Regions from separate parts of the Streptomyces sp. NPDC002888 genome, predicted to be linked through region 1. Evidence: predicted binding sites of a transcription regulator. Region 1 holds the regulator's gene; the other holds the start of a gene.
What was found. Region 1 encodes HspR, which represses chaperone genes until heat shock. Its sites were predicted from a motif close to TTGAGNNNNNNNNNCTCAA; they were not measured.

Region 2: the regulator HspR is predicted to act here: its motif matches at 2,487-2,505, upstream of lon (endopeptidase La).

Annotation. Positions count from the first base shown of each region.
Region 1 is NZ_JBIAPU010000002.1:277,899-282,991, forward strand. Features, by position in the region: gene dnaK (molecular chaperone DnaK) at 1-1,325, shown strand, start outside; gene grpE (nucleotide exchange factor GrpE) at 1,322-1,987, shown strand; gene dnaJ (molecular chaperone DnaJ) at 2,021-3,202, shown strand; gene ACFYWX_RS04260 (heat shock protein transcriptional repressor HspR) at 3,208-3,657, shown strand; gene ACFYWX_RS04265 (fibronectin type III domain-containing protein) at 3,928-4,434, opposite strand; gene ACFYWX_RS04270 (hypothetical protein) at 5,069-5,093, opposite strand, start outside.
Region 2 is NZ_JBIAPU010000020.1:15,748-20,840, forward strand. Features, by position in the region: gene ACFYWX_RS29645 (response regulator transcription factor) at 1-610, opposite strand, end outside; gene ACFYWX_RS29650 (spermidine synthase) at 734-1,411, opposite strand; gene ACFYWX_RS29655 (rhomboid-like protein) at 1,576-2,340, shown strand; gene lon (endopeptidase La) at 2,528-4,951, shown strand.

The DNA of each region.
Region 1 (5,093 bases):
CCTTCGACGTGTCGCTCCTGGAGATCGGTGACGGCGTCGTCGAGGTGAAGGCCACCAACGGTGACAACCACCTCGGTGGTGACGACTGGGACCAGCGCGTCGTCGACTACCTGGTCAAGCAGTTCGCCAGCGGTCACGGCGTGGACCTCGGCAAGGACAAGATGGCGCTCCAGCGCCTGCGTGAGGCCGCCGAGAAGGCCAAGATCGAGCTGTCCTCCTCCACCGAGACCTCGATCAACCTGCCCTACATCACGGCGTCGGCCGAGGGCCCGCTGCACCTGGACGAGAAGCTCACGCGCGCCCAGTTCCAGCAGCTGACGGCCGACCTGCTGGAGCGCTGCAAGACGCCGTTCCACAACGTCATCAAGGACGCCGGCATCTCCATCAACGAGATCGACCACGTCGTCCTCGTCGGTGGCTCCACCCGTATGCCCGCCGTCGCCGAGCTCGTCAAGGAGCTGACCGGCGGCAAGGAGGCCAACAAGGGTGTGAACCCGGACGAGGTCGTCGCCATCGGCGCCTCGCTCCAGGCCGGTGTCCTCAAGGGTGAGGTCAAGGACGTCCTGCTCCTCGACGTGACCCCGCTGTCCCTCGGCATCGAGACCAAGGGCGGCATCATGACCAAGCTGATCGAGCGCAACACGACGATCCCGACGAAGCGTTCGGAGATCTTCACGACGGCCGAGGACAACCAGCCGTCGGTGCAGATCCAGGTCTACCAGGGCGAGCGCGAGATCGCGGCGTACAACAAGAAGCTCGGCATGTTCGAGCTGACCGGTCTGCCGCCGGCGCCGCGTGGCGTCCCGCAGATCGAGGTGTCCTTCGACATCGACGCCAACGGCATCATGCACGTCACGGCCAAGGACCTCGGCACGGGCAAGGAGCAGAAGATGACCGTCACCGGCGGCTCCTCGCTGCCGAAGGACGAGGTCGACCGGATGCGCCAGGAGGCCGAGAAGTACGCGGAGGAGGACCACGCCCGCCGCGAGGCCGCCGAGGCCCGCAACCAGGGCGAGCAGCTCGTCTACCAGACCGAGAAGTTCCTCAAGGACAACGAGGACAAGGTCCCGGGCGACATCAAGACCGAGGTCGAGGAAGCCGTCGGCGAGCTGAAGGAGAAGCTCAAGGGCGAGGACACCGCCGAGATCCGCACCGCCACGGAGAAGGTCGCGGCCGTCTCCCAGAAGCTGGGCCAGGCCATGTACGCCGACGCCCAGGCCTCCCAGGCGGCTCCCGGTGCCGACGGTGCCGAGGCTCCCAAGGCCGACGACGACGTCGTCGACGCCGAGATCGTCGACGACGAGCGCAAGGACGGTGCCGCGTGACGGAGGAGACCCCGGGCTTCGACGAGAAGCCCGACGTCCCCTCCGGCGCCACCCCTGAGGACGCCGAGCCGCAGGCCGCCTCTCCCTCTTCGGAGGAGGCGGCGGCCCCGGCAGGGGACGCAAGTGCACAGATCGCCGGCCTGACGGCGCAGCTGGACCAGGTGCGCAAGTCGCTCGAAGAGCGCACCGCGGACCTCCAGCGGCTCCAGGCCGAGTTCCAGAACTACCGCCGCCGGGTCGAGCGCGACCGGATCGCGGTCAAGGAGATCGCCATCGCGAACCTCCTGACCGAGCTCCTGCCCGTGCTCGACGACATCGGGCGGGCCCGGGAGCACGGTGAGCTCGTCGGCGGGTTCAAGTCCGTCGGGGAGTCCACCGAGGTCGTCGCGGCGAAGATGGGCCTGCAGCAGTTCGGCAAGGAGGGCGAGCCCTTCGACCCGACGATCCACGAGGCGCTGATGCACAGCTACGCGCCGGACGTCACCGAGACGACGTGCGTGGCGATTCTGCAGCCCGGGTATCGAATCGGCGAGCGCACCATCCGCCCCGCGCGGGTGGCCGTGGCCGAGCCGCAGCCGGGGGCGCAGACGGTCAAGGCCGAAGGGGCCGACGAGAAGCCGGCCGGCGACGACAAGGAGAACGGTGGCCCGGACGAGGGCTGACGTTGAACCGACGAGGAAGGAGGGGCGTCGAGGATGAGCACCAAGGACTTCATCGAGAAGGACTACTACAAGGTCCTCGGCGTCCCCAAGGACGCCACCGAGGCCGAGATCAAGAAGGCGTACCGCAAGCTCGCCCGCGAGTACCACCCGGACGCCAACAAGGGAAACGTCAAGGCTGAGGAGCGCTTCAAGGAGATCTCCGAGGCGAACGACATCCTCGGTGACCCCAAGAAGCGCAAGGAGTACGACGAGGCGCGCGCCCTCTTCGGCAACGGCGGGTTCCGCCCGGGGCCGGGCGCGGGCGGCGGCTCCTTCAACTTCGACCTGGGCGACCTCTTCGGAGGCGGCGCCCAGGGCGGGGGTTCCGGAAGCTTCGGCGGCGGAATCGGTGACGTCTTCGGGGGCCTGTTCAACCGCGGCGGCACCACGGGCACGGGCCCGCGTACTCAGCCGCGGCGCGGCCAGGACATCGAGTCCGAGGTCACCCTCAGCTTCACCGAGGCGATCGAGGGCGCGACGGTCCCGCTGCGGATGTCCTCGCAGTCACCGTGCAAGGCCTGCTCGGGCACCGGCGACAAGAACGGCACACCGCGCGTGTGCCCGACCTGCGTCGGCACCGGACAGGTGGCGCGCGGCAGCGGCGGCGGCTTCTCGCTCACCGACCCGTGCCCGGACTGCAAGGGGCGCGGACTGATCGCCGAGCACCCCTGCCTGGACTGCAAGGGCAGCGGCCGCGCCAAGTCGTCCCGCACGATGCAGGTCCGCATCCCCGCGGGCGTCACGGACGGCCAGCGCATCCGCCTGCGCGGCAAGGGCGCACCGGGCGAGCGGGGCGGCCCGGCCGGCGACCTGTACGTCGTCGTCCATGTCAGCGCCCACCCGGTGTTCGGCCGCAGGGAAGACAACCTGACGGTGACGGTCCCGGTGACGTTCGCGGAGGCCGCCCTCGGCGGCGAGGTCCGCGTCCCGACCCTCGGCGGCCCGCCCGTCACCCTCAAGCTGCCGCCCGGCACACCCAACGGCCGCACCATGCGCGCCCGGGGCAAGGGCGCGGTCCGCAAGGACGGCACCCGCGGCGACCTCCTGGTCACCGTCGAGGTGAGTGTCCCGAAGGACGTGGCGGGGAAGGCTCGTGACGCACTCGAGGCGTATCGCGAGGCGACAGCGGGCGAAGACCCGCGGGCGGAGCTGTTCGAGGCTGCGAAGGGAGCTTGAGCGTGATGGACGGCCGTCGGCGTAACCCGTATGAACTGACCGAGGAGACCCCGGTCTACGTCATCTCGGTGGCGGCCCAGCTCTCCGGCCTGCACCCGCAGACGCTGCGACAGTACGACCGCCTGGGCCTGGTCTCCCCCGACCGCACCGCCGGCCGGGGCCGCCGCTACTCGGCCCGCGACATCGAACTGCTGCGCACCGTCCAGCAGTTGTCGCAGGACGAGGGCATCAACCTGGCCGGCATCAAGCGGATCATCGAACTGGAGAACCAGGTCGCTGCGCTGCAGTCGCGGATGGCGGAGCTGCAAGCCGCCCTGGACGGGGCGGCGGCCGCGATGCAGCAGCGGGAGGCGGCGGTGCATGCCTCCTACCGCCGGGATCTGGTGCCGTACCAGGAGGTGCAGCAGACCAGCGCGCTGGTGGTGTGGCGGCCGAAGCGGCAGCAGGCCGACTGAGGCGTGCGCGTGCACGTGGAGGGGCCCGGAGATTCGTCTCCGGGCCCCTTTCGTGTGCGGTGAGTCCGTCAGCGCCCGACTGTGAACTCCAGCCAGGAACCGCGCTCCCCGGTGCTCCCGTAGTACCCCACCGCGAATACGCTGACCGCGCAGGGGCCGTTGTACTGCGGGGTCCACTCGATGGTGTTCGTGGTCGTGACGCGACCCAGACCGCTGTCGCCGCACGCACCGGAGATGGACCAGCTGTAGCCCTGCAGCAGCCGCCCTTCGTCACCGGCCCCGGGCTGGACGCCGATGACGATGGGAGAGCGCGTGGAGCCCGAGGAGATCAACGTCAGGCGCGGCTGGGCCGGTCCCGTGCCGGTGGCGGGGACACGCCGGTCGGCGACGGCCGCGGCGGAGGGCACCGACTCGGCGCCCGCGCTGTCGACGGCGGTGACGTAGTAGTACGCCTTGCCGAGCGATGCGGACCTGTCCTGCCAAGGCCCGGTGGACGTGTTGCCCAGCCGTGACCGGCGCGGAGACCGGCGAGAGGAGCCCGGCTCCGTCGACGGCCACCACGGTGTACCGGTACGCAGTCCCCGCCTCCGCCCGAACATCCGTGAACGACGTACCCGGCACGATCTCGGGCCCGTCCTGATCCTGCTGCCCCTCCGGCGCGCCCCACACCTCGTAGTGCTCGACGTCCTTCGAGGAGGGCTTCCACGCCAGCGAGTTGCCCGCTGTCGTGCCCGTCGCGGTGAGCCCGGTGACCTGCGCGGGCGCGGTCCGGTCCACGGTGACGGCGGACTTGTCCGCTGTACCGGCCGACTCGTTGCCCGCCTTGTCGTAGGCGCGGATCTCGGAGGGCGTAGAGCAGGTGCTGGATCAGGGCCAACGAGTCCTTCACCGAGTGTGCTTCGCGGGCCAACGACACGTCGATGGGGGCAAGGGCTTTTTCGCGATGCGGGCGAACAGGGCGTCGTATTCCGAGAGCTGGGGAAGAGGGCTTGCGCTCGTCGAGGAGATGGCGGACGGGTGGGGTGTGGCCGATCAGAGGGCGGGGCGGTATGCGAAGGGGGTGTGGTTCGAGTTGGACGGGAGAGACGGATCGCTCCGCCAACGTTCGAACGGGTGAGCTGGGGTCGCTCCCCTGGTCAGCCGCACTACCGTGTATCCGTCCAGCCCCCGCGTTCGGACGATACGCCGGGTGGAATCGGCGGCGACCTACCCGTGGCCGACGCCCCGCCCCCGTGAGCCCAGGAGGGACGATTGGAGGATTGGTGCCACGCCCAGGCCGGTCTATTGGGGATCGCGCACCCTGGTGGTGGCACAAAACCTCCAGGAAGCGGGGGTGTTTCCCCTGTGCAGGCCTACTGAAGACAGCCTGGGCATCGGTGAGGCGATCACCGGGACGAAGCGCGGCTGATGCTCAGCTCAGCTGTTCCGTCGCGCCG
Region 2 (5,093 bases), on a different contig from region 1:
ACACCTCCGCGAGGAGCTGCTCACGGGAGAGCACCGCGCGCGGGGTGTTGGCCAGGCAGACCAGCAGGTCGAACTCGGTGGGCGTGAGGTGCACGTCCTCCGAGCGCACCCGCACCCGGCGCTGCGCGTGGTCGATCTCCAGCTCGCCGAGCCGCAGGATCCCGCTGCGCGGGGTCGTCGCGGCGAGCGCGGCCCGCTCCACGCGGCGCAGCAGGACGTGCACGCGCGCGGCCAGCTCCCGCATGGAGAAGGGCTTGGTCATGTAGTCGTCGGCGCCGACGCCGAGCCCGACCAGCATGTCGGTCTCGTCGTCGCGCGCGGTGAGCATCATCACCGGCACCGGGCGGGCGGCCTGCACGCGACGGCAGACCTCCAGACCGTCGAAGCCGGGCAGCATGATGTCGAGGATCAGCAGGTCGGGCTGCCAGGCCTCTGCGGTGTCGACGGCCGCCGGACCGTCGCCCGCTGTTTGCACGAGGAATCCCTCGGCGCGCAGGCGGGCTGCGATGGCGTCGACGATCGTCGGGTCGTCCTCGACCACCAGGACTCGCCGCTGGGCGCCCGGAGTCGCCGTCGTCGTGCCGCTGTGGGAGGTGTGTGTCTGCTCCATCGCCCGCCCCTGAGTGTGCTTTCCGGAACCAGTGGGGTGATTCCTCGGTCTGCGCATGGTTGCGATTGACGCTTGAATGATCCGCGTCAGGGGAGCAGCGTACGGGGAGGCACCGCGCCTTTGCTATCCAGGTCTTACAGCAACGTGCACGACGTCGGGAACGCCTCGGGCAACCGGGATCTCTTCGGTACGCACCTGCTGGAACCCGGCATTCCCCATGGTTCCCTCGAATTCCGGCGATGGCCTCGCCGACCACACCGCAAGCACCCCGCCGGGTCTCAACACCCTTGCGCAGCTTGCCAGTCCGGCCGGACCGTACAGCCCGTGGTTGCCGTCGGTGACGGTCCAGTCGGGACCGTTGTCGATGTCCAGGCACAGGGCGTCGTATGTGTCGGATGTCTCATTGACGAAATCGAGCAGGTCCGCTTGCACGATCTCCGTGCGTAGGTCGGCGAGGGCGTCGCGGGACAGCTCCGACAGGGGACCCGTGCGGTGCCAGTCGACGACGGCGGGCTCGCGCTCGACGACCGTGATCCGTCCCCAGCGGGGGTCGGCGGCGGCGTGGGCGAGGGAGAAGCCGACGCCGAGGCCGCCGATCAGGACGTGCGGTGCGGCCCGCCCGTCCAGGGCGTTCAGCGTGGCGTCGACGAGCAAACGCTCCGAGCGGCCGTCGGAGGTGTCCATCAGGAAGCAGCCGTTGGCGATGATCTGGAGCAGCTCGCCGTGGCGGCGCAGTACGACCTCGCCGTAAGGGCCCTCACGACGGTCCAGGACTTCGGGAATGTCGTAAGCGGTGCTCATGCGCTCATCCTGACACCGATGTGACGGAGCGTTGGAGGAATTAAGACGCTGGTGAGCGCGAGCTGGGAAGTCGCTGTGAATCGGCGTCGGGGTGGCGTCGGTCACAGACAGGCGGTCCGTGCGCCGCGAAGGGTGGTGGGGCGTAGCGGAAGGAGCGCCTCACCTTGGAACGGACTGCGCGGGAACGGACGGTACGGGCCGACGCACCGACCTCGTCGGCGCCCCTGCTGGACGGGATACCCAGGCAGCGCGGACCGGCGGACGGCACGACCATCACCGCGCCCGAGGCACCCCGCGTCCGCCGTGTCCCGCGTCCCTGGCGTCTGTTCCCCACCCCCACCGGCACCCCGTTCACCTTCGCCTACGTCGCCGTCCTCGTCGTCACCTCACTTGTCACCGAACATGCCGGCCCCGCGCTCGTGCACGCCCTGTACCAGGGGTCCAGCACGGATGTGGCGCACCTGGTGCGCACACCGGTGCTGGTGCTGGTGGGGAGCGCGCTGTGGGTCGCGGGCGGGTTCCTCTCGCCGTACGCGATCGGGCTCCTGCTCGTCCTGACCGGCCTGGAGCGGCGGATCGGCGGTGCGCGCACGGCCGGTGTCTTCCTGCTGGGGCACGTGCTGGCCACCCTCGCCACCGAGGTCCCGGTGGGCCTCGCGGTGCTCGCCGGTCACCTGCCCGACAGCGCCCTGCACCGCCTCGACTACGGGGTCAGCTTCGGCGTCGCCACGAGCGTCGGCGCCCTCGCCGGCCTCCTCACGCCCTGGCTGCGGTGGCCCCTGCTCGCGGTCGTCGGCTGGATGCTCGTCTCGGACCTGATCGCCTTCACGGACCCCCTGACGAACTGGGGCCACCTCATCTCCCTGGGCATCGGCATCGCGACCTGGCCGCTGGTACGGCGGTGGCGGCGGGGCCGCGCCCTCGGGTGAGCTCCGGCCGCCGAGTGAACTTCGCGCTGGTCGGCGGCGCCCTCGCCGGCAGGCTCAGGCCGGCCGCACGGCACCGTCAACGGCTCGCCCCACGGTGATCGCTGAGAGCGAACGAGGGTTGGGGAACATTCAAGCGGGGCCAAGCATTGAGTCGGCATAACTCAACTTGACTGCCGAAGGGGAGATCATGGCTTCGACGTCCACACCGCTCACCTTGCCCGTGCTGCCGCTCGACGACGAGGTCGTGCTGCCCGGGATGGTGGTTCCGCTGGATCTGAGCGACGCCGATGTGCGCGCCGCGGTGGAGGCAGCCCAGGCCGCCGCCCGCTCGGAGCCCGGCAAGCCCAGGGTCCTCCTGGTTCCACGCATCGACGGGACCTACGCGAGCACCGGCGTCCTCGGCACCGTCGAGCAGGTCGGACGGCTGGCCGACGGTGACCCGGGTGCCCTGATCCGAGGCCGCGGCCGCGTGCGGATCGGCGCCGGGACGACCGGGCCGGGCGCGGCGCTGTGGGTCGAGGGCACCCGCATCGACGAGAGCGTGCCCGAGCCGTTGCCGGGCCACGTCGCCGAACTGGTCAAGGAGTACAAGGCCCTGGCCACCGCCTGGCTGCGCAAGCGCGGAGCCTGGCAGGTCGTGGACCGTGTCCAGGCCATCGACGGCGTCTCCGCCCTCGCCGACAACTCCGGTTACTCGCCCTTCCTGACCGTCGAGCAGAAGGTGGAACTGCTCGAGACCGCCGACCCGGTGGCCCGCCTCAAGCTCGCCACCCAGCAGCTGCGCGACCACCTCGCCGAGCAGGACGTCGCCGAGACCATTGCCAAGGACGTCCAGGACGGCGTCGACAAGCAGCAGCGCGAGTTCCTCCTGCGGCGCCAGCTGGAGGCCGTGCGCAAGGAACTGCGCGAGCTCAACGGCGAGAGTGACGGCGAGGAGTCCGACGACTACCGCGCCCGCGTCGAGGCCGCCGACCTGCCCGAGAACGTCCGCGAGGCCGCCCTCAAGGAGGTCGACAAGCTGGAGCGGTCCAGCGACCAGTCCCCGGAGGGCTCCTGGATCCGCACCTGGCTCGACACCGTCCTGGAGCTGCCCTGGAACGAGCGGACCGATGACAGTGCTTCCGCGTACGACATCCAGGGCGCGAAGGCGATCCTCGACGCCGAGCACGCGGGCCTGGAGGACGTGAAGGAGCGGATCACCGAGTACCTGGCGGTGCGCAAGCGGCGCAACGACCGCGGCCTCGGCGTCGTCGGCGGGCGCCGCGGCGGTGCCGTGCTGGCCCTGGTGGGCCCGCCCGGCGTCGGCAAGACCTCGCTCGGCGAGTCCGTCGCCCACGCCATGGGCCGCAAGTTCGTCCGCGTCGCCCTCGGCGGCGTCCGCGACGAGGCCGAGATCCGCGGCCACCGTCGTACGTACGTCGGCGCGCTGCCCGGCCGGATCGTGCGCGCCATCAAGGAGGCCGGGTCCATGAACCCGGTCGTGCTCCTCGACGAGATCGACAAGGTCGGCTCCGACTTCCGCGGCGACCCCGCCGCGGCCCTCCTCGAGGTCCTCGACCCGGCGCAGAACCACACCTTCCGCGACCACTACCTGGAGGTCGAGCTCGACCTCAGCGACGTCGTCTTCCTCGCCACCGCCAACGTCCTGGAGGCCATCCCGGAGGCTCTGCTCGACCGTATGGAGCTGGTCCGCCTCGACGGCTACACCGAGGACGAGAAGGTCGTCATCGCCCGTGACCACCTGCTCCCGCGCCAGCTGGAGCGGGCCGGTCTGGACAAGGACGAGGTGACTCTCGACGAGGGCGCGCTGCGCAAGCTGGCCGGCGAGTACACGCGCGAGGCGGGTGTGCGCAACCTGGAGCGGTCCGTCGCGCGGCTGCTGCGCAAGGTCGCGGCCCAGCACGAACTCGGCGAGCGGAAGTTGCCGCTCACGGTCCGCGAAGGCGACCTGCGTGCCCTGATCGGCCGGCCGCACCATGTGCCGGAGTCCGCCCAGGACCCGGCCGAGCGGCGCACGTCGGTGCCGGGTGTGGCGACGGGCCTCGCGGTCACGGGCGCGGGCGGTGACGTGCTCTACGTCGAGGCGTCGCTGGCCGACCCGGAGACCGGTGCGGCGGGACTGACGCTGACGGGCCAGCTGGGCGACGTGATGAAGGAGTCGGCGCAGATCGCGCTGAGCTTCCTGCGCTCGCACGGCGCCGAACTGGAGCTGCCGGTCGCAGACCTGAAGGACCGGGGCGCGCACATCCACTTCCCGGCGGGCGCGGTCCCGAAGGACGGGCCGAGCGCCGGTATCACGATGACGACCGCGCTGGCCTCACTGCTCTCCGGCCGCCTGGTCCGCACGGACGTGGCGATGACCGGCGAGGTCTCGCTGACCGGCCGGGTGCTGCCCATCGGCGGGGTGAAGCAGAAGCTGCTCGCCGCGCACCGGGCCGGGGTCACCACCGTGATCATCCCCAAGCGCAACGAGCCCGACCTGGACGACGTCCCGGCGGAGGTGCTGGAGAAGCTCGACGTCCACACTGTCACGGACGTCCGCCAGGTCCTGGAGCTGGCGCTGGCACCGGCCACGAACGGCGCGGCGCCGGAGGTTCCGGTGGCGGCGTGACGGACGCTCCCGGATGAGGGAAGGCCCGGGTCCCCGAGAGGGAGGCCCGGGCCTTGCCCTGCCCGCTCGGGCAGCAGGGGGCCCGGAGGCCGTCATTGGTCCATTCCTGCGAAATACTTGCGGAGCTGCGGCGGTCACCAGG